Regions from separate parts of the Streptomyces sp. NBC_00503 genome, predicted to be linked through region 1. Evidence: predicted binding sites of a transcription regulator. Region 1 holds the regulator's gene; the other holds the start of a gene.
What was found. Region 1 encodes HspR, which represses chaperone genes until heat shock. Its sites were predicted from a motif close to TTGAGNNNNNNNNNCTCAA; they were not measured.
Positions count from the first base shown of each region.

Region 2: a site for HspR is predicted at 5,624-5,642, ahead of lon (endopeptidase La). Genes of this name have one in related genera too.

Region 1 covers NZ_CP107855.1:4,265,740-4,280,242, reverse strand. Annotated here, with positions in the region: gene clpB (ATP-dependent chaperone ClpB) at 1-2,097, opposite strand, end outside; gene OG490_RS20040 (pyridoxamine 5'-phosphate oxidase family protein) at 2,212-2,631, shown strand; gene OG490_RS20035 ((2Fe-2S)-binding protein) at 2,838-3,149, opposite strand; gene OG490_RS20030 (helix-turn-helix transcriptional regulator) at 3,431-4,441, shown strand; gene OG490_RS20025 (heat shock protein transcriptional repressor HspR) at 4,549-5,019, opposite strand; gene dnaJ (molecular chaperone DnaJ) at 5,021-6,208, opposite strand; gene grpE (nucleotide exchange factor GrpE) at 6,269-6,940, opposite strand; gene dnaK (molecular chaperone DnaK) at 6,940-8,787, opposite strand; gene OG490_RS20005 (sugar transferase) at 9,041-9,574, shown strand; gene OG490_RS20000 ((Fe-S)-binding protein) at 9,685-12,186, shown strand; gene OG490_RS19995 (hypothetical protein) at 12,333-13,394, opposite strand; gene OG490_RS19990 (Yip1 family protein) at 13,705-14,503, shown strand, end outside.
Region 2 covers NZ_CP107855.1:5,402,749-5,417,251, reverse strand. Annotated here, with positions in the region: gene OG490_RS25255 (sensor histidine kinase) at 1-1,218, opposite strand, end outside; gene OG490_RS25250 (hypothetical protein) at 1,787-2,560, shown strand; gene OG490_RS25245 (MarR family winged helix-turn-helix transcriptional regulator) at 2,642-3,127, opposite strand; gene lon (endopeptidase La) at 3,205-5,601, opposite strand; gene OG490_RS25235 (DUF4259 domain-containing protein) at 5,807-6,217, shown strand; gene OG490_RS25230 (DUF4097 family beta strand repeat-containing protein) at 6,305-7,060, opposite strand; gene OG490_RS25225 (sulfurtransferase) at 7,166-8,035, opposite strand; gene OG490_RS25220 (hypothetical protein) at 8,160-8,567, opposite strand; gene OG490_RS25215 (hypothetical protein) at 8,668-10,110, opposite strand; gene OG490_RS25210 (hypothetical protein) at 10,306-10,923, shown strand; gene OG490_RS25205 (TetR/AcrR family transcriptional regulator) at 10,976-11,674, opposite strand; gene OG490_RS25200 (MFS transporter) at 11,826-13,112, shown strand; gene OG490_RS25195 (RNA-guided endonuclease InsQ/TnpB family protein) at 13,125-14,333, opposite strand.

The DNA.
Region 1 (14,503 bases):
GACCTCGGGATGGGCCTTCTCCACCTCGTCCAGGAGGACCACGGAGTACGGGCGGCGGCGGACGGCCTCGGTGAGCTGGCCGCCCTCCTCGTAGCCCACGTACCCGGGCGGGGCGCCGACCAGGCGGGCCACGCTGTGCTTCTCGGAGTACTCCGACATGTCGATGCGGACCATCGCCCGCTCGTCGTCGAAGAGGAAGTCCGCAAGCGCCTTGGCCAGCTCCGTCTTGCCCACGCCCGTGGGGCCCAGGAAGAGGAACGAGCCGGTCGGGCGGTCCGGGTCGGCGATACCGGCCCGGGTGCGGCGCACGGCGTCCGAGACGGCCCGTACGGCCTCGCCCTGGCCGATCAGGCGCCGTCCCAGCTCCTCCTCCATGCGCAGCAGCTTCTCGGTCTCGCCCTGGAGCAGCCGGCCGGCCGGGATGCCCGTCCAGGCAGCGACCACGTCGGCGATGTCGTCCGGGCCGACCTCGTCCTTGACCATGGCGTCTTTGGAATGTCCGGTCTTCGCGGCGGACCCCGCCGAAGCGGCCTCCTCCTCGGTGGCTTCCGCGAGCTCGTGCTCCAGGGCCGGGATCTCCCCGTAGAGCAGCTTGGAGGCGGTGTCGAAGTCTCCGTCGCGCTGGGCCCGCTCGGCCTGGCCGCGCAGGTCGTCCAGGCGCTCCTTGAGCTCGCCGACCCGGTTGAGGGACTGCTTCTCCTTCTCCCAGCGGGCGGTCAGGCCCCGCAGGTCCTCCTCCTTGTCCGCGAGGTCCTTGCGGATCTTGTCGAGACGCTCGCGGGAGGCGGGGTCCGACTCGTTGTTCAGGGCCAGCTCCTCCATCCGGAGGCGGTCGACCGAGCGCTGGAGCTCGTCGATCTCCAGCGGGGAGGAGTCGATCTCCATGCGGAGCCGGGACATGGACTCGTCGACGAGGTCGATGGCCTTGTCGGGCAGGAAGCGGGAGGTGATGTACCGGTCGGAGAGGGTGGCCGCGGCCACCAGTGCGCTGTCGTTGATGACGACCTTGTGGTGGGCCTCGTAGCGGCCCTTGAGCCCGCGCAGGATCGCGATGGTGTCCTCGACGCTCGGCTCGGCGACCAGCACCTGCTGGAAGCGCCGCTCCAGCGCCGCGTCCTTCTCGATCCGCTCGCGGTACTCGTCGAGGGTGGTCGCGCCGACCATGCGCAGCTCGCCGCGGGCCAGCATGGGCTTGAGCATGTTGCCCGCGTCCATGGCGGAGTCCCCGCCGGCGCCCGCTCCGACGACCGTGTGCAGCTCGTCGATGAAGGTGATGATCTGGCCGTCGCTGGACTTGATCTCCGCGAGGACGGTCTTGAGCCGCTCCTCGAACTCGCCGCGGTACTTGGCGCCGGCGACCATCGCGCCGAGGTCGAGGGAGACGAGCCGCTTGTTCTTCAGGGACTCCGGAACGTCGCCCTTGACGATGCGCTGGGCCAGGCCCTCGACGACGGCGGTCTTGCCGACGCCGGGCTCGCCGATGAGCACCGGGTTGTTCTTGGTGCGGCGCGAAAGGACCTGGACGACGCGCCGGATCTCGTGGTCGCGGCCGATGACCGGGTCGAGCTTGCCCTCGCGGGCCGCCGCCGTGAAGTCGGTGCCGAACTTCTCCAGGGCCTTGTACTGGCCCTCGGGGTCGGGGGAGGTCACCCGCCGCCCTCCTCTTGAGGTCTCGAATGCGGACAGCAGTTTCTTCGCGGTCGCGCCCTGGGCGGCGAGGAGCTCGCCGGCCGCGCCGCCCTTGGCGGCGATGGCGATGAGCAGGTGTTCGGTGGAGAGGTACTCGTCGCCGAGCTTGCCGGCCTGCGCGTCCGCCTCGGCCAGTACGGCGAGCAGCTCGCGCGTGGGCTGCGGGGGCGCGACCGTGGAACCGGTGACGCTGGGCAGGGCGGCCAGCAGCCGGTCCGCTCCGGCGCGCACGGCGGCCTGGTCGGCGTCGGTGGCGGCCAGCAGGTCGGTGACGTTCTCGTTGTCCTCGCCGGCGAGGAGCGCCAGCAGCAGGTGGGCGGGCGTCAGGTCCGCGTGCCCGTCCTTGACGGCCCTGCTCGTGGCCGCGTTCAGCGCGTCCCGGCTCTTGTTGGTCAGCTCGGCATCCACTTGCGGCTGCTCCTCTCCGTACGGTTAACAAGAACAACCTGCACAAAGTTGAGTCTATTCCACTCAAGGTGGCCCGTGCACCTTGCGCCGGACCCTTCGCCGTACCCTCGCACCATGTCTCACGAGGTACTCAACCCGACGCCGGAATACCTCGCCTTCTGGCGGGAGCGGCACGTCTGCACGCTGACCACCCCGCGCCCCGACGGCAGCCCGCACGTGGTGCCCGTGGGCGTGACCTACGACCCGGAGGCCGGGCTGGCACGGGTGATCAGCAACAAGAACAGCAAGAAGATCCGCAACGTCCTGGCGGCACAGGGGCGCGCGGACGCACCGGACGGCCCCCGGGCGGCGGTCTGCCAGATGGAGGGACGCCGCTGGGCGACCCTGGAGGGCCGCGCGGTGATCCGTACGGACGAGGCCTCCGTCGCGGAGGCGGTGCGCCGCTACGCGGAGCGCTACGGGCGCATGCCCTCGCCGAACCCGGACCGGGTGGTCATGGAGATCACCCTGGACCGGGCCATGGGTCGGGCGTAGGGCGCCGGGCGTAGTCGCGCAGGGCGCAGTCGCGCAGGTCGGGCCGGGCTCGAGGCGGGCGCGGGCCGGGTGCGAGGCCGTTCGGTATTTGTCCGGTTCAACTACTGGACAGGCACATCACAACGGCGCCATCGTGGTCAGGTCCACGATGGCGCCGCTGTGTGGGGGGTAGCGCCTGAGCGATCTGTGACGACGGGGGAATCGCGTCAGGCACTGCGGGGGGTGGCGGTGGTTTCGGGCTCGAAGAGCTGGTGATCACGTTGATCCAGGTTGACGAAGACCATGCCGTACCGGACCTCGCAGCGCACGGGCTGCGGCGCACCTCGGGGACGGCGCAGGCAGCGGTAGGCGCGGACGTCCTCGTCCTCCTCGCGCACCACGACGATCGGCTGGCCGAAGAGGGTGACCTTCAATGAATCGCCGGCGTACGGAATTGCGCTGGTCAGGTCGATGAACTGCCAGCCCGATCGGTACGCGGAAGCCATTTCGCGACGGAAGCCGCGGTCGTCGGGGGTCATCAGGCGACCCGCGTCGGCATGGAGTCCCAACTGATGTCCCCCGCCTGAGCCGCATTGAGGGGCGTCGAGTCCCAGCTGATGTCTGACTTGCCCACTCCGTTGACAGCACTGGCTGCCGCAAAGACCGTAGCGACGGAGAAAACAACGGCAAGCGCCGAGCGAAGCATTCTCTTGTACATGGTCGGCTTCGTCCTCACTTGATGGAATCCTCTCCCCCGCGTGTCAGACGATGGCTCATTCAGGCACGTCAGTGCCACAGGGACGATGCATCATGTTCTTACATGTTCAGGACCCTGGGGGGTGGAGATTTGCCTAATAACGACACGAACCCGACACATCCCCACCCGGTCACATGTATGTGTGCCGAGGGAACGCGGCTGTACGCCGCCGCGCTGAGCAATGGTCGCGTACCGCGCAGTGAGGTCGGAAACGCCCCCTGCCTGCTCGAATTCGGGCTGCTGCGACCCGACCCGGATGACGCGAATCAGCTCCGCGCGGTTCCACCCTCGGTCGCACTCGCACAAAGGCTCCACCCGCTCGAACAGGAGATCCAGGAGCGTCGCCGCAGCGCCGTGGATCTCACAGACGCATTCGAGCCGTTCCTCGCCATCAGCGCCCGGTCCCCCGCGGACAGCCACGCCATCACCCCCCTCGACGGCCTGGAACAGATCAACGCGGCGCTCGACCTGGCCACCGCCGAATGCCACACCGAGGTCCTGACCGTCCAGCCGGGCGGGGCCCGGCCCCCCTTCGCCCTCTCCGAGGCCCTGGAGCGCGGCACCGCCCTGACCAACCGCGGGGTGAGCATCCGCACCCTGTACCAGCACACCGCGCGGCACAGCCAGGGCACGCTCGCCTACGCGGACCGCATCGCCACGGGCAAGGTCGAGATCCGCACCCTGGAGGAGCTCATCGAGCGCCTCATCATCTTCGACCGCACCGTCGCCTTCATCCCGGCCGGCGCCGGCCGCGGCCTCGCCCTGGAGCTGCGCCACCCCGGGCTCGTCCAGTACCTCATCAAGGTCTTCGAGCAGCTGTGGCGCCGCGCCGTGCCCCTGGACGACGAGGTGACCTACGAGCACACCCCGGCCGGCATCTCCGGCGTGCAGCGCTCCATCGCCCAGCTCCTCATCGAGGGGCACGTGGACGAGGCCATCGCGCGCCGCCTGGGGATGAACGTACGGACCTGCCGCGCGCACATCGCCAAGCTGGCCTCCGCCCTGGGCAGCGGCAGCCGCGCCCAACTCGGCTTCCTCATCGCCCAGTCGGGCATCCTCAAGGACCCGCCGTAGCCCCTGGGGGCCCCGGCGCGTCCCGCGCGCCCTGCGCGCCCCGAGGGGCCCCCGGACGCCGGGAAGGCCCCGATCCGATGGATCGGGGCCTTCCCGGGCTCTGGACGTCAGCCCTGCGGCCGCTTCGGCGCCGGGCGCCAGACGACCAGGGCGTTGCCCGGGACCGGCGGCTGGTACGGGACCAGGTCGCGGCGGTACGAGGCGTGCACCTGGGCCTCGCGCTGCTGGAGGACGGCGGCGGCGCCGTCGACGGCACTGGAGAGCTCGGCCACGCGCTGCTGGAGCGCGGCGACCTGGTTCTCCAGTTCGATGATGCGCTTGATGCCGGCCAGGTTGATGCCCTCGTCCTGGGACAGCGCCTGCACCGTACGGAGCAGCTCGATGTCACGGGCCGAGTAGCGCCGGCCGCGCCCGGCCGTACGGTCCGGGGAGACCAGGCCGAGGCGGTCGTACTGGCGCAGGGTCTGCGGATGCAGGCCCGAGAGCTGGGCGGCCACCGAGATCACGTAGACCGGGGTCTCGTCGGTGAGCTGGTAATACCCCTTACCCGTACGAGCCTGGCTGCGGCGACCGTCCATGTCATGCTCCCTTCGCGGACTCGAACAGCGCGGAGCGCGGGTCCTCGGACTCCATCGCGTCGCGGTACAACTCCAAGGCCTCGCGGGCCTTGTCGTTCAGCTCGGTCGGGACCGCTACCTCCACCGTGACGAGCAGGTCGCCGCGGGTGCCGTCCTTGCGGACCGCTCCCTTGCCGCGGGCCCGCATCGTACGGCCGTTGGGGGTGCCCGGCGGCAGCTTCAGCGTCACCGAGGGGCCGTTCAAGGTCGGGACCTTGATGTCGGCGCCCAGGGCCGCCTCCGCGAACGACACCGGGACGGTCACCGTGAGGTTGTCGTCCTTGCGGCCGAAGACCGGGTGGCCGTCCACGTGCACGACCACGTACAGGTCGCCGGACGGGCCGCCGCGCTCGCCCGGAGCACCCTTGCCGCGCAGCCGGATCCGCTGGGAGTCGGAGACTCCCGCCGGGATCCGGACCTGCATGGTCTTGGAGCTGCGGGCCCGGCCGCTGCCCTTGCAGACGTCACAGGGGGTCTCGGCGATGAGGCCGCGGCCCTTGCAGTCCGCACAGGGGTCGGTCAGCGAGAAACCGCCGCCGCTGCCCCGGGAGACCTGGCCGGTGCCGACGCAGGTCGGGCACACGCGGGGCGTGCCGTTCTTGTCGCCGGTGCCCGAACAGGCCTTGCAGGGCGCCTGCGAGGACATCCGGAGCGGGACCGTGGCCCCGTCCACCGCCTCCGTGAAGGAGAGGGTGACCTCCGATTCGATGTCCTGGCCGCGGCGCGGCTGGGTACGGGTCCCGGCGCCGGGACCGGCGCCGCCGCGGTTGAACAGGCCGCCGAAGACGTCGCCCAGACCGCCGCCGAAGCCGCCGCCCGCGCCGCCGCCCTGCTGCTGGCCTCCGAAGAGGTCACCGAGGTCGAAGTTGAACTGGCCGCCGGCCCCGCCCGGGCCGGGGCGGAAGCCCCCGCTGCCGAACAGGGCCCGGGCCTCGTCGTACTCCTTGCGCTTCTTGGGGTCCCCGAGGATGTCGTTCGCCTCGGAGATCTCCTTGAAGCGCTCCTCGGCCGAGGAGTCGCCCTTGTTGGCGTCCGGGTGGAACTCGCGGGCGAGCTTCCGGTACGCCTTCTTGATCTCGGCCTCGGTGGCGTCCTTCGGGACACCGAGGACCTTGTAGTAGTCCTTCTCGACGAAGTCCTTCGTGCTCATCCCCGGTGTCCCTCCTCTCGTACTGCTACTGCGATACGTCGTGCAAAATACGCTGCAGCGTCAGCCCTTTTCGGGGGCATCCGCGTCCTTGTCCGACGGCGCGTCGGCCTCGGCCGCCTCGGACTTCGGCGCCGCGCCCGGCTGGGGCTCGGCCACCGCGACCCGTGCGGGACGGATCGTACGCTCGCCGATCCGGTAGCCGGGCTGCAGGATCGCCACGCAGGTGTCCTCGGTGACGTCCGGCGCGTACGAGTGCATCAGGGCCTCGTGGATCGTCGGGTCGAAGGGCTCGCCCTCCTTGCCGAACTGCTGCAGGCCCATCTTGGCCGCGGCGGTCTCCAGCGATTCGGCCACCGACTTGAAGCCGCCGACCAGTTCGCCATGCTCCCGCGCCCGGCCGATGTCGTCCAGGGTCGGGAGGAGCTCCGTCAGGAGGGCCGCGACCGCGATCTCCTTGACGGCGATCCGGTCCCGCTCCACCCGGCGGCGGTAGTTCTGGTACTCCGCCTGGAGTCGCTGGAGGTCACCGGTGCGCTCGCCGAGCGCCGTACGGGCCTGGTCCAGCTGGGCCAGGAGGGCCACATCCGCTGCCGCTGCCGCTGCCGCTGCGTCCCCGGCCGGGGCCGCCGGCTCCCCCTTGGAGGAACCGGCGGTCTTCGGCTCGGCGGCTGCGTCATCCGCGCCGGTGGGGACTTCGGGCTTCTCGTCGAAGCCCGGGGTCTCCTCCGACATCAGGCAGCGCCGCCCTTCTGCTTCTCGTCGTCGACGATCTCGGCGTCGACGACGTCGTCGTCGGCGTGGGCCTGGCCGTCACCGGCCGGGGCGCCACCGGCGGCCTGGGCCGCCTGGGCGTCGGCGTAGATCGCCTGGCCGAGCTTCTGGCTGACGGCGCCGAGCTTCTCGGTCGCGGTGCGGATCTCGGCGGTGTCCTCGCCCTTGAGCTTTTCCTTCAGCTCGTCGATGGACGCCTGGACCTCGTCCTTGACCTCGGCCGGGACCTTGTCCTCGTTGTCCTTGACGAACTTCTCCGTCTGGTAGACGAGCTGCTCGCCCTGGTTGCGGGACTCGGCCGCCTCCTTGCGACGGGAGTCCTCGTCCGCGTACTGCTCCGCCTCCTGGCGCATGCGGTCGACCTCGTCCTTGGCGAGCGAAGAGCCGCCGGTGACGGTCATCTTCTGCTCCTTGCCCGTGCCGAGGTCCTTCGCCGTGACGTGCATGATGCCGTTGGCGTCGATGTCGAAGGAGACCTCGATCTGCGGGATGCCACGGGGGGCCGGCGGCAGACCGGTCAGCTCGAACATGCCGAGCTTCTTGTTGTACGCCGCGATCTCGCGCTCGCCCTGGTAGACCTGGATCTGCACGGACGGCTGGTTGTCCTCGGCCGTCGTGAAGATCTCGGACCGCTTGGTCGGGATCGTGGTGTTGCGCTCGATGAGCTTGGTCATGATGCCGCCCTTGGTTTCGATACCGAGGGACAGCGGGGTCACGTCGAGGAGCAGGACGTCCTTGACCTCACCCTTGAGAACGCCCGCCTGGAGGGTCGCGCCGAGGGCGACGACCTCGTCCGGGTTGACGCCCTTGTTGGCGTCCTGACCGCCGGTGAGCTCCTTGACGAGCTCGGCGACGGCCGGCATGCGGGTGGAGCCGCCGACCAGGACCACGTGGTCGATCTCGGACAGGTTGATACCCGCGTCCTTGATGACGTTGTGGAACGGGCTCTTGCAGCGCTCGAGCAGGTCCGAGGTCAGCTGCTGGAACTGGGCGCGCGTGAGCTTCTCGTCCAGGTGCAGCGGGCCCTCGGCGGAAGCCGTGATGTAGGGCAGGTTGATCGAGGTCTCCGTGGAGGAGGACAGCTCGATCTTCGCCTTCTCGGCGGCCTCGCGCAGACGCTGGAGCGCCATCTTGTCCTTGGACAGGTCGACGCCGTGGCCGTTCTGGAACTGCTTCACGAGGTACTCGACGACGCGCTGGTCCCAGTCGTCGCCACCGAGGTGGTTGTCACCGTTGGTGGCCTTGACCTCGACGACGCCGTCGCCGATCTCGAGGAGCGACACGTCGAAGGTGCCGCCACCGAGGTCGAAGACGAGAATGGTCTGGTCGTCCTTGTCGAGGCCGTAGGCCAGGGCGGCGGCAGTCGGCTCGTTGACAATACGCAGGACGTTGAGGCCCGCGATCTCGCCGGCTTCCTTCGTCGCCTGACGCTCGGAGTCGTTGAAGTAGGCCGGGACGGTGATGACCGCGTCCGTGACCTTCTCACCCAGGTACGCCTCGGCGTCGCGCTTCAGCTTCTGCAGGATGAAGGCGCTCATCTGCTGCGGGTTGAAGTCCTTGCCATCCAGGTTGATCTTCCAGTCAGTGCCCATGTGGCGCTTGACGGAACGGATGGTCCGGTCCACGTTCGTGACCGCCTGGCGCTTGGCGACCTCGCCGACGAGGACCTCGCCGTTCTTGGCGAAGGCGACGACGGACGGCGTGGTCCTGGCGCCCTCGGCGTTGGTGATGACGGTGGGCTCGCCGCCTTCCAGAACGCTGACGACGGAGTTAGTGGTGCCCAGGTCGATGCCGACCGCACGTGCCATTTTGATTCCTCCAGCTGACTTGAGTGGAACAGACTCAAGGATGCCGCAACGCTGCGCTGGCGTCAACAGAGCTGAGCCGAGGGGGCTCAACCTTTAGGTCGCGCTTACGCTCAAGCCAGCCTCCATTCCAACCCCGCCGGCGTTTGAGGCGCGGGGTTCGGGGCGGAGCCCCAACGGCGACGCCGCACCCGAACGGGTAACCACGGCCGCGCGGCACCCCCACACCGCCCAAGGCGTCCGGCACGGTGCTGGCATGCCTCTGCTGCTACGCCTCCCCGCCGCGCCAGGGCTCCGGCCGGCCAGGCCACCCGCCAAGCGGGTCCTCGACCTCCTGGGGGCGGCGCTCCTGATCGCGGTGCTCCTCGTACCGCTCCTGCTGGTCGCCGGGCTGCTGTACGCGACCCAGGGCGCGGGCGTCCTCGTACGGGAGCCCGCGGCCGGGCTCGGCGGGCGGGCGTACGGGGCCTGGCGGTTCCGGGTCGGCAAGGGCCGGGCCGGGGCGGCGCTGGAGCGGTGCGCGCTGGACGGGATGCCGCAGCTGCTGAACGTCGTGCGCGGGGAGATGTCGCTGGTCGGGCCGCGCCCGGAGCCCCGCACCGACCGGCCCGACCGGCTCCTCGTGCGGCCCGGGATGACGGGGCTGTGGCAGGCGGGCGCGCGTTCGGACCTGCCGTGGGAGGAGATGGACCTGCTGGACCGGCACTATGTGGAGAACCACTGGCTGGGGATGGATCTGGCGATCCTCGCGCGGACCCCGCGGGCGGCCTGGCGGCACAGGCGACCCTGAGCGACGCAGATCACCGCACGCTCGGCTACATTGCGGCGTCGGGACTGGGTAACCTCAAGCCTTGACTGGATAAGTTACCGCTTAGTAAGTGCCGCCCGAGGAGCCCTTCCATGCAACTCGCCGCGATCATCGTGTCGCTGGTCCTGACCGTGGTCGGCGTCGCGCTGCTCGCCCGAGCCGTGGCGCAGATCTACCGCTTCGTGAAGCTCGGACAGCCCGTACCGGCAGGCAGCCGTACGGACGATCCGAAGGCACGAACGATCACCCTGGTCCGGGAGTTCCTCGGACACAGCCGGATGAACCGCTGGGGCCTCGTCGGCTTCGCGCACTGGTTCGTCGCGATCGGCTTCCTGACCCTGCCGCCGACGCTGGTGCAGGCGTACGGGCAGCTCTTCCAGGCCGACTGGACGCTCCCGATCATCGGCGAGTTCCTGCCGTTCGAGCTCTACATCGAGTTCATCGGCCTCATGACGGTCCTCGGCATCGTCATCCTGATGGGGATCCGTCTCGCGTCGCTGCCCTCGCGGGCCGGCCGCAAGTCGCGCTTCGCGGGCTCGAAGGCCTGGCAGGCGTACTTCGTCGAGTACATCATCCTGACCATCGGCCTCGCGATCCTGTGCCTGCGCGGCCTCGAAGGCGCGATCCACCACGTGGACTCGTACGAGCCCGCCTACTTCGTCTCGTACCCGCTGGTGCTGGCGTTCAAGGGCATGTCGCTCGGCGCGCTGCAGAACGCCATCTACTTCACCGCGATGATCAAGATCGGCACCTCGCTGATCTGGATGATCGTCGTATCGCTCAACACCAACATGGGTGTCGCCTGGCACCGCTTCCTCGGCTTCCCGAACATCTGGTTCAAGCGCAACGCGGACGGCGCGGTCGCGCTGGGCGCCCTGCAGCCCATGACCAGCGGCGGGAAGGTCATCGACTTCGAGGACCCGGGCGAGGACGACGTCTTCGGCGTCTCCCAGGTCGAGCAGTTCTCGTGGAAGGGCATCCTCGACTTCTCCACGTGCACGGAGTGCGGTCGCTGCCAGTCGCAGTGCCCGGCCTGGAACACCGGCAAGCCCCTCTCCCCCAAGCTCCTGATCATGTCGCTGCGCGACCACGCGCACGCCAAGGCCCCGTACCTGCTCGCGGGCGGCGGCAAGGACATGGAGGGCAACGAGAAGGCCACGCCCGAACAGCTCAGAGACGTCCCCGCCTCGGCCCTCGCCGAGGCCGAGCGGCCGCTGATCGGCACCGCCGAGGAGAACGGGGTCATCGACCCCGACGTCCTGTGGTCCTGCACGAGCTGCGGTGCCTGCGTCGAGCAGTGCCCGGTGGACATCGAGCACATCGACCACATCGTCGACATGCGCCGCTACCAGGTGATGATCGAGAGCGCGTTCCCGTCGGAGGCGGGCACGATGCTCAAGAACCTGGAGAAGAAGGGCAACCCCTGGGGCCTGGCGAAGAAGCAGCGCGTCGAGTGGACCAAGGAGGTGGACTTCGAGGTCCCGATCATCGGCAAGGACGCGGAGGACCTCTCCGAGTTCGACTACCTCTACTGGGTCGGCTGCGCCGGCGCACTCGAGGACCGGGCCAAGAAGACCACGAAGGCCTTCGCGGAGCTGCTGAACATCGCGGGCGTCAAGTTCGCGATCATGGGCGGCGACGAGAAGTGCACGGGTGACTCCCCGCGCCGTCTCGGCAACGAGCCGCTGTTCCAGCAGCTGGCGTCCGAGAACGTCGCGATGCTGAACATGGCGTTCGGCGAGGACGACGAGGACCCGGAGACGAAGAAGCCGAAGTCGGCGAAGCGGATCGTCTCCACCTGCCCGCACTGCTTCAACACCATCGCGAACGAGTACCCGCAGCTGGGCGGCGAGTACGAGGTCATCCACCACACGCAGCTGCTCCAGCACCTGATCGACGAGGGCCGCCTCACGCCGGTGACCCCGGTCGACGGGCTGATCACGTACCACGACCCGTGCTACCTGGGCCGGCACAACAAGGTCTACACGCCGCCGCGCGAGATCATGTCGGCCGTGCCGGGCCTGCGGCAGCAGGAGATGCACCGCCACAAGGAGCGGGGCTTCTGCTGCGGCGCCGGTGGCGCGCGGATGTGGATGGAGGAGCGGATCGGCAAGCGCATCAACAACGAGCGCGTCGACGAAGCCCTGTCGCTCAACCCCGACATCGTGTCGACGGCGTGCCCGTTCTGCCTGGTGATGCTGACCGACTCGGTGAACGGCAAGAAGAACGAGGGCCAGGCGCAGGAACACGTCACCGTGGTGGACGTGGCGCAGCTGCTGCTGGAGTCGGTGAAGCTGCCGGAGGGCGTGGTGGCCGAGGCGGAGGCTGCTGCGGAGGCGGCCGCTGCCGCCGAGGCGGCCGCGGAGGCTGAAGCTGCGGCTGCGGCGAAGGCCGAGGCTGAGGCGGCCGCTGCGAAGGCGGCGGAAGCCAAGGCCAAGGCTGAGGCCGAGGCCAAGGCTGAGGCCGAGGCGGAAGCGAAGGCGGCTGCTGAAGCCGAGACCGCTGCCGAGGCGGAGGCTCCGGCCGAGGCCGAGGAGCCCGAAGCCGAGGCCGAGCCCAAGGCCGAGCCCGAAGCGGGCCCCGAGGCCAAGTAGCCCCCGCACGACCGGAACGGCCCGCCCCCACACAGGGGGCGGGCCGTTCTGTCGTCCGGGGTCCGGGGCGGAGCCCAGGTTTCGGGAAGGGGCGGGGTGGGGGAAGGCCCCGCGCAGCGGCCCGAATCAGGCCGGGCCAGGCCAAGTCAGGACCGCTGGCTCCGGCTGCGACGCAGCACGGCGAAGCCGAGGCCCGCCGCGCCCACCGCGGCCATGCCCCCGCCGGCGGCCAGCAGCAGCGGGGTGTCCGCGTTCGCGGTCGCCGCAGCCGGGGTCACGCCCTCCGCGCCGGCCTTCACTCCGCCCTTCGGGACGACCCGCTCGCCCGTCTTCTTCACGGGCGCGACCGGCTTCGTACCGCCGTCCTTGACGCCGTCCTTGCCGTCGCCCTTGGCGACCTCGTACCGCTCGATCAGCTTGCCGCTGGTGAAGTCGTAGACCCGGCTGTTCCCGCCGTTCCTGCCGTCGATGACGACGAACTTCACGCGCTCGCCGTCCTGGACCAGCTTGTAGGTCCAGCCGTCGTTGAACAGGCTCGGGTGCCTCATCGGGTCGATCGTGCCGAGGTGGGTCCCGTTCGGCGTGGAGATCTCGGCGCGCTTGCCCTGCGGGCCGTCGACCAGCTTCGCGATCCGCCCGTCGGTCAGGGTGATCCGTACCGAGCTCTCCACCTTCTCGACCGGCTTCGGCTTCTCGACGGGCTTCGGCTTCTCCACCGGCTTCGGCTTCTGTGCGTCCTCGACCCAGGAGGTCACGGTGCCGTTGGGCTGGAGGACGACGTGCAGGCCGTTGTTCTGGCCGTAGGCCGCCGCGCCGCCCTGGCTGACCAGCGTGTCCAGCTTGGTGCCGCCCGCGAAGACGTCGGCCTCGAACCGATCGGCGCCGACCTTGTAGACCTTGGCGACCGAGCCGTCGGCCAGCTTCACGGTGGTCACGAACACCCGGCCCGCCGGCTTGACGGGCGGGGCGGTCGGCTCGACCGTCGGGGTGGTCGGCGGGGTGGTCGGCGGGACGCTCGGGTCCACCTGGGGGTCCACCTGCGGGTCCTGCCGGTCGGCGGTCGGCTGCTCCACGCCGGGCAGGACCTGCGGCTCCGGGACGGCCGGGGAGTCCGCGAAGGCGGACCCGACGGGGAGGGCCAGGACGGCGGCCGCGCCGGCGACGACGGCGGCGGTACGGAGGGTGGTGCGGGGGCGGGGGCTGCGCATGGCGGGATGCTCTTCTCGTGCTCGGGCTCGGGCTCGTGCTCGTCGGTACTCGTTCGCGGCGGCGACACCAACGAAGCTACGGGTCCGGTATGTCCGTATTCCGTCGACTGTGTAACGGAGTCCCGCAGACTGCCGCGCAGCCACGTAACCCACCCCGGGAAGCCCCATCAGAGCCCCGCCGGGGCCCCCGCGGGGCGCCCCTGAGACGACCCCCGACCGCCCCCTAGGGGATGTCACAGGTCAGCCGCAAAGGGGGCCGTTTCCGGCAGCCCGGCCACCGGGCCCCTCCGGAGCGGGTACTTTCGATCACGTGGCTGGATTCAGGATCGGACGCGGCCGGGACAACAACCGCACCCCGCAACAACCCCCGCGGCAGCAGCCGTACGGCTCGCAGCAGGCCGCGCCCCACCAGGCGCCGCAGGCTCCGCCGCCGTACGGCCAGCAGCCCTACGCTCCCCAGCAGTGGCCCCAGCAGGCCGCCGCCGGGGGCCACGGCGAGCCCGAGTACTACGACCCGCACGGCGGCCCCGGCGCGCCCGCGGGCCAGGGCCCGGGACCGGGCGCGTACCCGGGTGACGCTCCGGGGTACACCCAGGCCTTCGCGATCGGCGAGGACCCGTACCCCTACAACCAGGGCGCGACCTACCAGGCGGGCGCGGCGCAGGCCGCCGCCCCCACGGGTCCGCGGCTGCCGTGGAAGGAACTGCTCCGCGGCATCGTGACGCGGCCCGGGGCGACGTTCCTGCAGATGCGCGACTACCCCGTCTGGGGCCCGGCGCTGACCGTGACCTTCCTCTACGGCCTGCTCGCGGTCTTCGGCCTCGACGACGCCCGCAAGGACGTCATCAACGCGACCCTCTCGAAGGCGATCCCGATCGTCCTGTCGGCGGGCGTGGCCTTCGTGATCTGCGGCCTGATCCTCGGCGCCGTCACGCACACCCTGGCCCGCCAGCTGGGCGGCGACGGGGCCTGGCAGCCCACCGTGGGCATGTCGATGCTGGTCATGACCCTCACGGACGCCCCGCGCCTGCTGTTCGCGATGTTCCTGGGCGGGGACAACATGTTCGTGCAGGTGCTGGGCTGGGCCACCTGGGTGGCGGCCGGCGTGC
Region 2 (14,503 bases), 1.1 Mb from region 1:
CTCGCGGCCCGAGGAGAGCGCCTCGTTGCGGCCGATCAGGCGGCGGCGGTCGGCGTCGAGCCCGGCGATCCGGGTGTGCAGGGAGACCGTCTGGTCCCGCACGGAGTTGAGGCTCCGTACGACCTCGGCGAACTCGTCGTTGCGGCCGGTGAACCGGACCGGCTCCACCGAGCCCTCGGGCGTCGCCAGCCGCGCGGCGCCGCGCCGCAGGACCGACAGCGGGCGGGTCAGCGAGCGGGCGATGGCCGTGGCGACGCCGATGGTGACCAGGAACAGCGCGCCGAGGAAGCCGAGCAGGGTCTCCAGGGCGGTCACGTCGTCGTCCCGCAGCGTGGCGAGGGCGGTGGCGCGCTGGCCGGCGAGGGTGGCCTCGACCGAGCGCATCCGGTCGATGCGGGCGGTGAGGGACGGAGCGACGGCCTCGGAGTCGAGCCTGCGGTCGGCGGAGGAGAGCGTCGGCCGGTCGGTGAGCCGTCTGAGGTACTCGTCGGCCGTCTTGACCTCGGGTCCGGCGACGGTGGCGGCGAGGGTCTGGCGCACGTCGGGGCGCGCGGCCCGCGCGAAGTCGTCGAGGGCGCCCAGCTCCCGTACCCGCGTCCGCTGGGCGGCGGTGGTCAGTTCGTCCACGGCCGCGGCGCCCGTGGTCTCGCCGCGGGGCACGTCCAGCGCGGCGAGGATCAGTCCGCGGGTGGCGGAGGCCTGCTCCACGGCCTGGCCGAGGGGGGCGAGCGGCCGGGTGGTGACGAGGGCGTCCTCGGCGCGCGGCGGGGTCAGCTCGGCGAGCCGGGCACCGGGTGCGAGGAGTTCGGCGATGACCCCGGAGTAGGCCTGGTGGGCGGCGAGCGCGCTGCCCTTGCCCTCGACGGCCTCGGTGCGCACGGCGCGGACCCGGCCGAGGGCGCGGGCCAGTTGCCCGTCCTGCCCGTCGGCACCGGCCTCGGCCCGGACCTCGGCGAGCTGGCGGTCGGTGCCCGCGGTGCGCTCCTGGACGGCGGCCGGCGCGCCACCGGGGCGGCCCTTGGCCACGTACTCGGTGACGGCGTCGCGTTCGTCGCCCAGGAGGTGCGCGAGGGTGAGGGTGGCACCGGTCTGCTCCGCGAGGGTGACCAGGTGCTGGGAGTCCTTCAGGTCCGCCGAGGCGGACAGGACGGCGGGCGCCCCGGCCGCGAGGACGGCGAGACCGGCCACGGCAACTCCGATGACCAGCCTGCGGCGCACGCGCACCCGGCGCCCCGCGGGAGCTCCCGCTGGGGCTCCCGTCCGGGCGTGGGCGGTGGCGGTGCCTTCGGGGGCTGGTCGGTCGGTTGCGGTGCCACCGGGTGCGGTGCCGTTCGCGACGGTGCCGTTCTTCCGAGGCCGCTTCTTCTGCACCGGTGCTCGCAATCCTGTACGTGTGCTGCTCGTGCTCGTCTACTCGTGTGGCCGAGGTAACGGCCGGTCAACAAGTAAACGCCCCCCGCCCCTGTCGTCTCGCGCTGCTGTGCCGCCGTACCGCCTCAGACCTTCGCAGTGCCCCGGGAAGCGGGCCGCACATCACCCACCCGGCCACACGAAGGAGTGAACATCACGGACGAGTTGGCGGCCAACTCGGCGAACCGGCGTCAGAGCCCCGCCGTGGACGGGTGGTTGAAAGATCGATGCGGCTTTTGGCAGGATGCCCGCCCACATACCGACGGTCACCCCACTGGGCCCGGGGATTCCCTCCCGCCCCACCCGCACCGCTTTGGTCCGCACTCGCCCCGACCCGTCCCGCCCCTCCGGCACCTCGCACGGGCAGAATGTCCGTATGCGCATCGACCTCTCTTCCGCCCCCGGCGATCCGGAACGCCCCAACGAGGACTGGCTGTCGGCCGCGATACCCGCGTCGGGCGGCGGAGTCCTGGTCGCCCTCGACGGGGTCACCCCGCCACCGGGCGAGGTCGGATGCGTGCACGGAGTCCCCTGGTTCGCGGCCCGGCTCGGCGGCCGATTGACCGAACTGTCCGGATCGCGGCGGGACATGCCGCTCGACCGGGTCCTCGCGGAGTCCATCGCCGCCACCGCCGACGCCCACCGCGAAACCTGTGACCTTTCTCACGTCCGCACTCCGCAGGCGACGGTGGTCATCGTCCGCTGGGACGAGTCCTGCGTCGAACACCTGGTGCTCTCGGACTCCGTACTCCTCCTCCAGGCGCCCGGCGGCGAGGTGCGCGCGGTCCTCGACGACCGGCTGGACCGCATCCCGCGCGAGCAGCTGCGTACGAACGCCTCGGCGGACCTGCTGCGCAACGCGGAGGGCGGTTTCTTCACGGCCGCCGCGGACCCGGCGGTGGCCGCCCGCGCGGTGACCGGGCGCACGCCCCGCGCCGAGGTCCGGGCGGTGGCGGCGCTCACGGACGGGGCGAGCCGGTGGACGGACACCTTCGGGGAGGGCGACTGGGCCGAGTGCCTGGCCGTGCTGCGCAAGGAGGGCGCCCAGTCCCTGATCGACCGCGTCCGGACCCTGGAGACGGACCCCGCCCGGCAGCACGGCCGCGGCAAACGGCACGACGACGCCTCGGCGGCTTACGCGGAGCTGTAGGGGGCGGACGGGGAGGGGGCGGCGGCGGCCTGGGGTGGCGGCGAGCCGCTCCCGCCCCCGCCCGGCTCCTCCCCTGCTCCCCTACTCCACGCCCGCGTTCAGCTGGTTCAGCAGCCGGGCCAGCTCCGCGACCTCGCCGCGGTCCCAGTCCGCGAGCTTGCGCATGTACTGCTCGCGCCGGGCGTCGCGGACCCGCAGGAAGCGTTCCCGGCCCTCGTCCGTGAGCCCGACCAGGAAGGCGCGGCCGTCCGCCGGGTCCGGTTCGCGGGCCACCAGGCCCAGCACCTCCAGCGCCCGCAGCTGCCGGCTCATCGTGGCCTTGCCGACCCCGAAGTACCCGGCCAGCTCGGTCGCCCGCTGCCGGCCGGCGGCCTCCAGGCGGACGAGGAGCCCGTACGCGGCCGGTTCCAGCTCCGGGTGCAGCTCGCGCGCCATCTCCCCGGACGAGGCGCGGGCGCGCCGGAGGAAGACGGACAGCTCCCGCTCCAGGGCAAGGAACTCCTGGTCTTCGCTCCCGTGCACGTGTCCCGCTCCTTCGGTGGTGTGTGGGCCACCAGTATTTCGCAGCGGGTACGCCGAGGGCCCGGGGCCCCGCCGGTCGGCGGAATCCCGGGCCCTCGGGCCTTTCGTCGGGGTGGGGCGGATCAGGCGACCGCGGTCACCGTGACCGCGTCGGGGACCAGGGCCAGCGCCAGGACCTGGCGGACATCCGTCACCGGGTGCACCTCCAGCCCCTCCAACACCTCGGCCGGGACGTCGTCCAGGTCGGCCTCGTTGCGCTTGGGGATGATGACGGTGGTCAGCCCGGCCCGGTGCGCGGCCAGCAGCTTCTGCTTGACCCCGCCGATGGGCAGCACCCGCCCGGTCAGCGAGACCTCGCCCGTCATCGCCACGTCCGTGCGGACCTGCCGCCCGGACAGCAGCGAGGCCAGCGCCGTGGTCATCGTGACGCCCGCGCTCGGGCCGTCCTTGGGCACCGCGCCCGCCGGGAAGTGGATGTGCACGCCCCGGTCCTTCAGGTCGGCGACCGGGAGCTCCAGCTCCGCGCCGTGCGAGCGCAGGAAGCTGAGCGCGATCTGCGCCGACTCCTTCATCACGTCGCCGAGCTGCCCGGTCAGCGTGAGCCCGGCCGCGCCCGTCTCGGGATCGGCCAGCGAGGCCTCCACGAACAGCACGTCCCCGCCCGCCCCGGTCACGGCGAGGCCGGTGGCCACGCCGGGCACGGCGGTGCGCCGCTCGGCCGGATCCTGCGCGGACTCCGGTACGTGGTGCGGCCGCCCGATCAGCGCCCGCAGCTCGCCGGACCCGATCCGCACCGGCAGCTCGCGCTCTCCGAGTTCGTGCTGGGATGCCACCTTGCGCAGCAGGCGGGCGAGGGAGCGCTCCAGGGTGCGTACGCCCGCCTCGCGGGTGTACTCCCCGGCCAGCTTGCGCAGCGCCTCGTCCTCCAGGACCACTTCCTCCGCGCCGAGGCCGGCGCGCTCCAGCTGGCGGGGCAGCAGGTGGTCGCGGGCGATGACCACCTTCTCGTCCTCGGTGTAGCCGTCGAGGCGCACCAGCTCCATGCGGTCGGCCAGGGCCTCGGGGATGGCCTCCAGGACGTTCGCGGTGGCCAGGAACACCACATCGCTCAGGTCCAGTTCCACCTCCAGGTAGTGGTCCCGGAAGGTGTGGTTCTGGGCGGGGTCGAGCACCTCCAGCAGCGCGGCCGCCGGGTCCCCGCGGAAGTCGGAGCCGACCTTGTCGATCTCGTCGAGCAGGACGACCGGGTTCATGGAGCCGGCCTCCTTGATGGCCCGGACGATCCGGCCGGGCAGCGCGCCCACGTACGTACGCCGGTGGCCGCGGATCTCGGCCTCGTCGCGTACTCCGCCCAGCGCGACGCGGACGAACTTGCGGCCCATGGCGTGGGCCACCGACTCCCCGAGGGAGGTCTTGCCGACCCCCGGAGGGCCTACGAGCGCCAGCACGGCCCCGCCGCGGCGGCCGCCGACGACGCCCATCCCGCGCTCGGAGCGGCGCTTGCGCACCGCGAGGTACTCGGTGATCCGGTCCTTCACGTCGCCCAGCCCGGCGTGCTCGGCGTCCAGGACGGCGCGGGCGCCGCGGATGTCGTACTCGTCCTCGGTCCGCTCGTTCCAGGGCAGTTCGAGCACGGTGTCCAGCCAGGTGCGGATCCAGGAGCCCTCGGGGGACTGGTCGCTGGAACGCTCCAGCTTCTCGACCTCCTTGAGCGCGGCCTCCCGTACCTTCTCGGGCAGGTCGGCGGCCTCGACGCGGACCCGGTAGTCGTCGGACTCCTCGCCCTCCTTCTCGCCGCCGAGCTCGCGCAGTTCCTTGCGGACGGCCTCCAGCTGGCGCTTGAGCAGGAACTCCCGCTGCTGCTTGTCGACCCCGTCCTGGACGTCCTTGGCGATGGACTCGGCGACGTCCTGTTCGGCGAGGTGGTCGCTGAGCGCCTTCACCGCGAGCTTGAGCCGCGCGATCGGGTCGGCGGTCTCCAGGAGCTCCACCTTCTGGGCCGTGCTCAGGAAGGGCGAGTACCCGGAGTTGTCGGCGAGCGCCGAGACCCCTTCGATCTGCTGCACCCGGTCGACGACCTGCCAGGCCCCGCGCTTCTTGAGCCAGCTGGTGGCGAGCGCCTTGTACTCCTTGACCAGCTCGGTGACGGCCCCGGGCAGCGGATCGGGGACGCTCTCGTCCACGGTCTCGCCCTCGACCCAGAGCGCAGCCCCGGGCCCGGTGGTCCCGGCCCCGATACGGACCCGCCCGCGCCCCCGGATCAGCGCCCCCGGGTCCCCGTCCGACAGCCGTCCCACCTGCTCCACGGTGCCCAGCACCCCGGTCCCGGTGTACTTCCCGTCGACCCGCGGCACGAGCAGCACCCGCGGCTTCCCGCTCCCGGCGGCAGCCTGAGCCGCCTCCACGGCCGCGCGGGCCTCGGAGTCGGTCAGGTCCAGCGGTACGACCATTCCAGGCAGCACGACCTCGTCGTCGAGCGGCAGCACGGGCAGGGTGAGCGTTACGGACGTCGAAGCCATGATCTTCCCTCCGGCAGTGAAGTTGAGCTATGCCGACTCAATGCACGTGCGCGCCCCAATGTTCCCCAACCCCCGTTCGCCGGGGGCGAACAGGGGTTGGGGCAGCCGTCCGCTCCAGGGGCCCGGTAGCCGGGACCGGGGGCCGACGGCGTTGTCAGTGGCCCCTGCGACGATCCGCGGACATCACCACGAGCGGGAGAAGAACATGGGTACCTGGGACGTCGGCCCCTTCGACAACGACACCGCCGCGGACTTCTGCGGAGACCTCGACGACGCGCCGGAGAACGAGCGCGAGGCCCGCATCCGCAGCGCTCTCGGGGAAGCGATCGACACGCTCGACTACCTCGACCAGGACATCGCCGTGCAGGCGGTCGCCGCGGCCGCGCTGGTTGCCGCACAGTGCCCCGGCGGCACGCCCGTCACCACCCCCTACGGCCCGGACCTGCCCCTGCCCCGGCTCTCCGGCGACCTGCGCGCGTTCGCCGTCAGGGCCCTCGACCGGGTGGTCACCGAGCCCTCCGAGCTCATGGAGCTCTGGGAGGAGGCGGAACGGCCCGGGCCCTGGCGGGCCGGCATCGGTGAACTCCGGGCCGTCCTCGCACCGCAGCAGGCGTAGGTACGGACGTAGGGCTCGGCCGTCTCTTTCGGATCTTGTCGGTCGAGCCCGCGTCGTCCGGTGCCGTGCCTCGGTGCGCTGCCGGCCTCAGGCCGCCGAGATCTGGATGTCGCCCGAGTTCGTCTTCACCGACAGGCGGGCCGGGGCCGCCGGGTCGGTGGGGACGGTGACCTTGCGATCGCCCGAATCGGTGGAGATCTCGACCCGGTACGGGGCCGAAGGGACCTTCAGCTTCGCGTCGCCCGAGGTGGAGTCCACCGTGACCGAGGCAGGAGCCTTCGAGAAGGCCAGGTCGACGGCGCCGGAATCGGAGCGGGCCTCCACGGTCTGGCCGGCCAGGTTCCCGGCGGAGATGTCGCCGGAGGAGGTACGCACCTTCAGCGGCCCGGCGATCCCGTCGGCCTTGACCTCGCCGGAGGAGGTCACCAGGTCGGCCGCGGCCACCCCGGCCACCGTGATGTCCCCGCTGTCGCTGTGGAGTTCGACCTTGGCGGAGGCCGGCACCTCGAGGCGGTAGTCGACGGCGCACCTGCCCGAGCAGTCCCCGTTGGTGAGGGTCAGCACTCCCCCCGAGACCCGCTGGGCGGGCTCGGGCTTCGTGTCGCCGTGGTAGCGCACGGTGCGGTGGACGACGACACCCGGCCCGGAACCGACGGTGACCTCGATGTCGCCGCTGTGCGCGTCCGGCACTTGGACCGCGGTGACGGCCTCCGCGACGGTGGTGTCGGAGGCCGCCTTCTTCTCCGGGCCCAGGGAGAGGGAGAAGGAGCAGCCGGTGAGGAACAGGCCCGCGGCGAGGGCGACGGCGGTCGAGGTGACGGCGGTACGAGCAGTCAGGGTCATGAGGACGATCGTCCCCGCGGACCGGGTGCGGCGGCCATGGGGGCCACGCCCGGATCCCGGTGGGGTTATCCCCCGGGACCGGCGGAAGCGGGACCCGCGGAACCCCTACGAACCGGCCCCGGCCCCCGTCACCACCGGCCGGTCCGGTGACGGCATGCCCCATTCGCTCCAGGAGCCGTCGTACACCGCGAGCCGCCCGTACCCGGCGAGGTCCGCGCCGAGGGCGAGGACGCAGGCCGTGACCCCGGATCCGCAGCTGAAGTAGAGCTGCTCCCGGTCCCCCGCCACCGCCCCGATCGCCTCGCGGAGCTCCGCTGCGGGGCGCATCAGGCCGTCGGCGTCCTGGAGTTCCCCGAACGGCAGGCTGAGCGCTCCCGGCATGTGGCCGCCGCGCAGGCCCGGGCGGGGTTCGGGGGCGGTGCCCGCGAAGCGCTCGCGGGTGCGGGCGTCGAGCACGGCGGCGGCCGGATCGGCCAGGGCCGCCGAGACGGTGGCGGCGTCCACCAGGAGCCCGGTGCGGGGGCGGGCGGCGAAGGAGCCGCGGGGGCCCTCGTACGCCGCCGCGCGCTCCTCCACCGGCCGTCCGGCGGCGAGCCACGCGGGGAGCCCGCCGTCGAGGACGGCGACCCGGTCGAAGCCCATGGCGCGCAGCATCCACCAGGCGCGGGCGCTGGAGTAGATCCCGGCGCCGTCGTACGCGACGACGGTGCTGTCCTCGTCGACCCCGAGGGCGCGCATGGCCCCGGCGAAGGCCTCGGCGCCCGGCATGGTGTGCGGGGCGGCGGCGGTGTGGTCGGACAGATCGCCGTCGAGGTCGAAGGGCCGGGCGCCGGGGATGCAGCGGCCGCCGTCGCGGTGAGCGCCGACGGAGGCGTCGAAGACGACCAGCCCGGGGGCCCCGAGGCGCTCGGCGAGCCAGTCGACGCCGACCAACGGGCCGGGCGGCACCAGGGAGTGGGAACGGACCGCGCTCATACGACACCTCCGGAAGAAGCCAACGGGCCTCACCCCGCCGGCCCCTTCCGCCCCATCCTCCTACGAGGCTTCGCGAGTTGCCGGGGCGGGCGGCCGACCGGGCCCACGGGCAGCCCGGTTGGGGTCAACGGACCGTGCCGGCCGTCCAGGCCGAGATCTCCGCGGCACCCCGACGGACGGCCCCCTCCTGGTCGCGGGCGAGCTTCCCGCAGGCCGCGGCGACGTCCGGCAGGCCGTCCGGTCCCTCGCACGCGTCATGCACCCCGGTCTGCAGCCAGTCGGCCTGGTCTCCGTCGGCCTCGACCACCGCGAGAGCGATGAGCCGCACCGCGGCCGCCGTCCCCGTTCGGGCCAGGGCCTCCGCCGTCTGCCGCGTCACCGCGATGTCCTGGGCGTCCAGCAGCAGCCCCACCAGCGCGCCCGCAGCTTCCGGAACATCGGCGAAGGCGGCCAGATCACGCCCGGCGCGGGCACGTCGTATCCACGAAGGGGACGACGCCTCGCCCAAGGCCGACTCCAGCCCACCCGTCATCTCCGGCACGACCAGACGGTCTCACGCCCCGCGAAGAAGATCGGATCTGGGGCCTAGGCGGACGCGGCGGACGGCTACGGAACGGCCCCCGCGGCTACGCCTACCGGCAGCCGCCCGGCCTGGCGAAGAGGGCCACTCGGGCGCCGCGGACCTCCGTCACCGAGCACAGGTCGAAGGAGGAGACCAGGGTCTGCCGTTTCACCGCCTCCGCCGGGTCCCCGTCCAGCGGTTGGCCCGACGGGTCCAGCAGGGCCACCACCCGTTCGGTGGCGGGGTCGAGCAGGGCCTCGCGGATCTCCTGCGCGGTCCGCTCCACCCCCTGGAGGCTCCGCGAAGCCGCCGGGGTGCGGGCCAGGGCCGGGTCGCGCAGGGACCCGTAGACCTCCGGCGAGGACAGCAGCCATTCGCGCCGCCGTGCGGGCATGAAGAGCACCGCGTCGCCCGGCCGGGCCCGCTCCCGCACCGCCGCCGCCACGGCGAGCGCGTCGTCCTTGCGGCTCTCCGGGGTACGCAGCCACGCGGACCAGAACCCCACCGGGACCAGGAGCACCACGGCCACAAGCCAGGGCCACCGGTCCCGGGCCCGCACCGGCCGCCGCACCTGCGCCAGCCGGGTCCCCGCGAGGAGGGCGGGACCGGCGAGCGAGTAGAGGACGTACCGGTCCACGTACCAGGGGTGCACCAGCGAGACCGCGAGCAGCACCCCGGGCGGCAGCAGCGCCAGCGGCAGGGCCACGCGTACGAGGTCCCGCGCGGCCGCGGCGGCCGGCGTCGCCCGGCGCGGCACCAGGAGCAGCACCGCCGCCGCGAGCACCCCGTAGGCCGCCCAGTCCTGCCAGCCGGGCCGGCCGAGCCAGCCCAGCTGCTGCTGCGCCTGCCGTGCGCTGACCAGCGCGAGCGGCAGCAGCCCGGCCACGACGGCGGCGGCGCTCCACCGCCAGCCGCGCGAACGCCACGCGGTGAAGGCGTGCGCGGGCAGGGCCAGTACGGCGAACTCGTGCAGCCAGCACCCCAGCACCAGGACCACGGCGTAGCCGACCCACCGCTCGCGCAGCATCAGGTACGTCGCCCAGATCACGGCCGCGGCGACGAGGGCGTACGAGCGCCCCTCCTGGGCGTACATCTGCACGGGCGGCAGCACGGCGTACCCGACCCCGGCGAACAGCGCGGCCCGTTCCGCGGCGCCCCGTTCCACGGCGGGCCGGCCCCGGGACGGCTGGTCCGCAGGCGGCCGGCCTCCGGACAGGCGGTCCGCAGGCAGCCCGTCCCCGGACGGCCCGTCCCCCGGCGCCCGCCGCACCGCCAGCCGGTGTGCCACCGCGGCCACCCCGGCCGCGGCCAGGGCGGTGGCGGCCACGGAGGGCAGGCGCAGCGCCCACAGGCCGGCGGAGGCCTCGTCCGCGCCGCCGCCCGTCACCGCGAAGACCGCGTGCATCAGCAGGTAGTAGAGGCCGTGAACGGCGTCGACCTGGCCGAGGAGTTCCCACAGCGCACCGAGCGGGCGGTGTGCGACCTGCCAGGTGACGGACTCGTCGCGCCACATCGAGCCGCCGCGCGGGAGGCCCCAGAGGCCGAGCGCGAGGGCGGTGAGCGGCGGCAGCCAGCGCCAGAGGGCGAAGCGGCGGATGTCGGGCCTCCGGGTGCTATCCGTACGGGTGGTGCCGACTCCATACTCGGGGTTCGAGCCGAATACCTGCGGGGGTGGGACGTGCGAGCACGTGGATGGCGAGTCGGTCTGGTGGCCGCGACCGTGGCACTGGCCCTTGCACCGGCCCTGACCGGGTGTTCCTCCGACGGGTCGAAGGACGGGGCCGGCCCGAAGGCGACCCCGTCGGGCCAGGTCCTGACCCCGGGCCCGGGCGGCGGCTCCGGAGCGCCCACGGCCACCCCGGGCGGGAGCCCGGACCCGAGCGCGACGGGCTCGGGCGCGGGCACCGGCGGGACCGGCACCACCCCGCAGCCCTCGGCCGGCGGCTCCGTGCCCGCTCCCGCCCCCAGCGCCTCGGGGCCCTCCTCCACCGCGACCCTGGTCACGGTCACCCGGAGCGGGGGCATGAAGGGGCAGACGAGCAGTCTGGTCATCAAGGGCGACGGATCGTTCCTGCGGCTCGACGCCCAGGCCAAGGCGGTCTCCGGGGACAAGCTCTCGGCGGCGGCCCTGGCGAAGCTGCGGACCGCCCTCCAGGAGGCGGACTTCGCCCACCTCCCCCGGATCTCGATGCCCGACCGGCCCGTGGCCGACGCGTTCACGTACGCCTTCGCGTACGGCGGCTACGAGGTCGCCGCGGCCCAGACCACGCTCCCGGCCCCGTTGTCGAAGGTCCTGGGCGCCCTGCCGCCCTTCGACCCGCGCTAGGCCGACTCTTTCGGATCTTGCCGGGTCCGAAAGAGACGACCTGGCCGCGCCGCTACAGCCCCGTCCCCGCCACCGTGATCTCCCGTAGCCGCCGGTCCAGGTACCCGCGCAGCAGGGCTGCCATGTCCACGCCCTCCGGATCCAGGACCCACTGGATCTGGAAGCCGTCCATCACCGCGAGGGTCTCCCGGCAGACGGCCTCGCAGTCCGTCCCGGGCCGCAGTTCGCCGCGCGCTACGCCCGCTTCCAGCAGGTCGACGCTGTAGCCGAGGACCCGTGCGTAGCGGCGGCGGAAGTAGTCGTGCGCGGGGTGGCCCGGGTTCCCGGACTCCCCGACCAGCGTGTTGAACATCCGTACGAGGCCGGGCCGGCGGGCGTTGTCCTCCGCGAGGGCGACGACGGCCGCGAAGTGGGCGGCGACCGAGGGGACGTCCTCGGCGGGTTCGGCGAAGAGCCGGTCCATGTCGTGCTGCTCGCTCTGGCCCAGGACCGACAGCAGCAGGTCCTCCTTGCTGCGGAAGTGGTGCAGCAGGCCGCCCTGGGTGATCCCGCAGTCGTTGGCGATCCGGGCGAGCGAGGAGGCGTGGAAGCCCCATTGCGCGAAGTGCTCGACCGAGGTGTCGAGGATCTTCTGGCGGCGGGCGTCGCCGACCGCGTAGCTGCCCCGACCCCGCGCCGACGGCGCCTTCGGGGCCGCGTCCGGGGCCGTTCGGTCCTTGTCCTGTGCCGTTCGGCCCTTGTCCTGTGCCATGCCGACCACCCTAGACGCAGTGCGTTTTCGGCCACGCCGGGAGAGTGACCCAGGTCACCAAACCAAAACCTAGTAGGTGCATGGTTTTCGCGCTTACGGTGAAAATGCCGGGTCGGCGACGAGGCCGATCGCGGGAACGCTGGAGTACCCCATGACGCTCACGCAGGACGCCAGAGGCACACACCGAACCGAAGACCGGCCGGATCAGGCCACCCCCGCCGACGCACCCGCCAAGCTGATCTTCGGCTTGGTCGCCGCTCAGCTCGGCATCTGCATCGCCGTCTTCACGCCGATCGTCGTGACCCTGGCCCTGCGCGTCGCCCAGATCGTCCCCGAGGCCGAACGCGGCGCCGCCCTCGGCAAGGTCCTCTCCGTCGGCGCGCTCCTCGCCCTCATCGGCAACCCGCTCTTCGGCGCCCTCTCCGACCGCACCACCAGCCGCTTCGGCCGCCGCCGCCCCTGGCTCGTCGGCGGCATGGCGGTCGCCGCCGTCGGCCTGACGGTGGTCGGCCTCGGCTCCAGCGTGCCCACGCTGCTCATCGGCTGGGCCATCGCGCAGCTCGGCTGCAACGCCGCCCTGTGCATGGTCACCGCCTGCATCCCGGACCTGATCCCGGACCACCAGCGCGGCCGGGTCTCGGGCATGGTCGGCATGATGCTGTCCGTCTCGATGGTCGCGGGCAGCTTCCTCGCACAGGTCTTCACCGACAACATGGCGCTGGCCTTCATCGTCCCCGCCGTCGTCGGCGTCCTCGGGGTCTGCGTCCTGGCCTCGGTGATGCCCGACCGGCCGGCGTGCGCCGCGTCCGTGGCCCCGTACAGCTTCAGGGAATTCCTGCACAGCTTCTGGGTCAACCCGCGCAAGAACCCGGACTACGCCTGGAACTTCGCGAGCCGGTTCCTGGTCTTCATCGGCATCGCCTGCGTGACCAGCTACCAGGTGTACTTCCTGATGGACCGCCTCGGGGTCGCCGAGGGCGACGTCGCCTCGAAGATGTTCACCACCACCCTGGTCACCGTCGGCGGCGTGGTCGTCGGCTCCCTCGCGGGCGGCTGGCTCTCCGACTCCACCGGCCGCCGCAAGCCCTTCGTGCTCGCCTCCGCCTTCGTCATCGGCGTCGGCCTGTTGCTGATCGCCACCGCCGGCACCTTCGGGATGTTCCTCTTCGCCGTAGCCGTCTTCGGCTTCGGCGAGGGCCTCTACCTCGCGGTCGACGTGGCGCTGGCCGCCGCCGTGCTGCCCGACCCCGCGAGCGCCGCCAAGGACATGGGCGTGCTCAACATCGCCAACGCCCTCCCCCAGTCGCTCGTCCCGATGCTCGCGCCCTTCGTCCTCGCCATCGGCGGAGGGGGCAACTACGGAGCCCTCTTCCTCTTCGGCGGCATCGCGGCGGCCGTCGGTGCGGGGCTCGTCCAGCTGATCCGCTCGGTCAATTGAATCCTCCCCTCCCTAAGGGGAGGGGATTCCTGGCTCACTTCGCCTGCGGCCCGGCGGGCGCACAGGTCTTACAAGATCGACACCAGCCGGGTTGAGACCAGCCCGGACCAGCATCACGCGGGCGGAGTTCTTGTCCCGGGGGGACACGGCTCCACACACGGTGCAGGTGTAGGAACGTTCTGAGAGAGGTAGTGCGTGCTTGGTTCTCGCTCCGCACTGCGCGCAATCCATAGTGGTGTGCGCGGGATGGACAAGGTGCACGATGCGCCCGTGCTTACGGGCCATCTCGATCAGGGCCCTCTTAGCGCCGCCAATCGCCGCGTCTGCCGCCTTCCGCGCCATGGTCGACTTGGCAAGGAACTTCGGCTGGAAGTCCTCCACCGCCAGCACATCGTGGTCGCGGACTACGGACTTGGCCCACTTGCGACCGGTGTCCTGCCGCTGCCGGGCCACCTTCTTGTGGAGCTTCGCCGTCAGCTTCTTAGCCTCGCGGTAGCCCCTCGAGCCCGACTTGCCCTTCGCCGGTTTCCGGCGGGCCATCATCCGCTGATAGCGGGCGAGTCCGGCGGCCGCCTTCTTGCCGTGCGCGGGGTACCGGAGGTCGTGGGCGTCGCTGGTGGTGGTCGCGGTCTCCCGCACACCCCAGTCGATCCCGATCACCGCGCCCGTCTCCGGGAGCGGCTGCACTTCGGCGGGGACGACGAAGGAGGCGTACCAATGGCCGAGGCCGTCACGATAGATCCGCACAGACGACGGGTCCGCCGGGAGATCGCGGGACCACACCACCGTCAGGATGATGCCGCCCGCAAGATGCAGGCGGCCGTCCTTGATGCGGAAGCCGCGCTGGGTGTAGTTGAGGCTCGGATCCGCCTTGGCCTTCTTCTTGTACTTCGGCATCCCGGCCCGCTGCCGCACCGGCAACCGGGCCTTGATGTCCTTGAGCGCCTTGGCGCGGGACTTGCCGAAGTCCCGGATGAGCTGCTGCTGCGGAACGCTGCTGCCCTCACGCAGCCACCCGTTCACGCTGCGGGCCCCCGTCAGCATCCTGTCCAGCCGCGCCGGACCACACTCCTCGCCCGCGGCACCAGCCTTCTTCGACTGGGCGCAGCACTCGTTCCAAATCCACCGGCACCGCGCCCACTCCGCATCCAGAGCGGCACGGGCAGAGGAAGGCACGCGAAGCCTGTAGGTGTACCGGACATACCCGGCATCCCCAGCCATCCGCGCTCTCGTCACGTCAGCAACCTAAACGAGGCCACTGACAATCCAGGAAAGTGCAGACCACAACAGATGCGCAGTGCGCTCCGCCGCATCGCGGCTCCGAGTCAAGGACCCATTCCTCACCGGGCTGAAGCCCGGGGCACCCTGGGAGAAATCAGGTGACCGCTCCC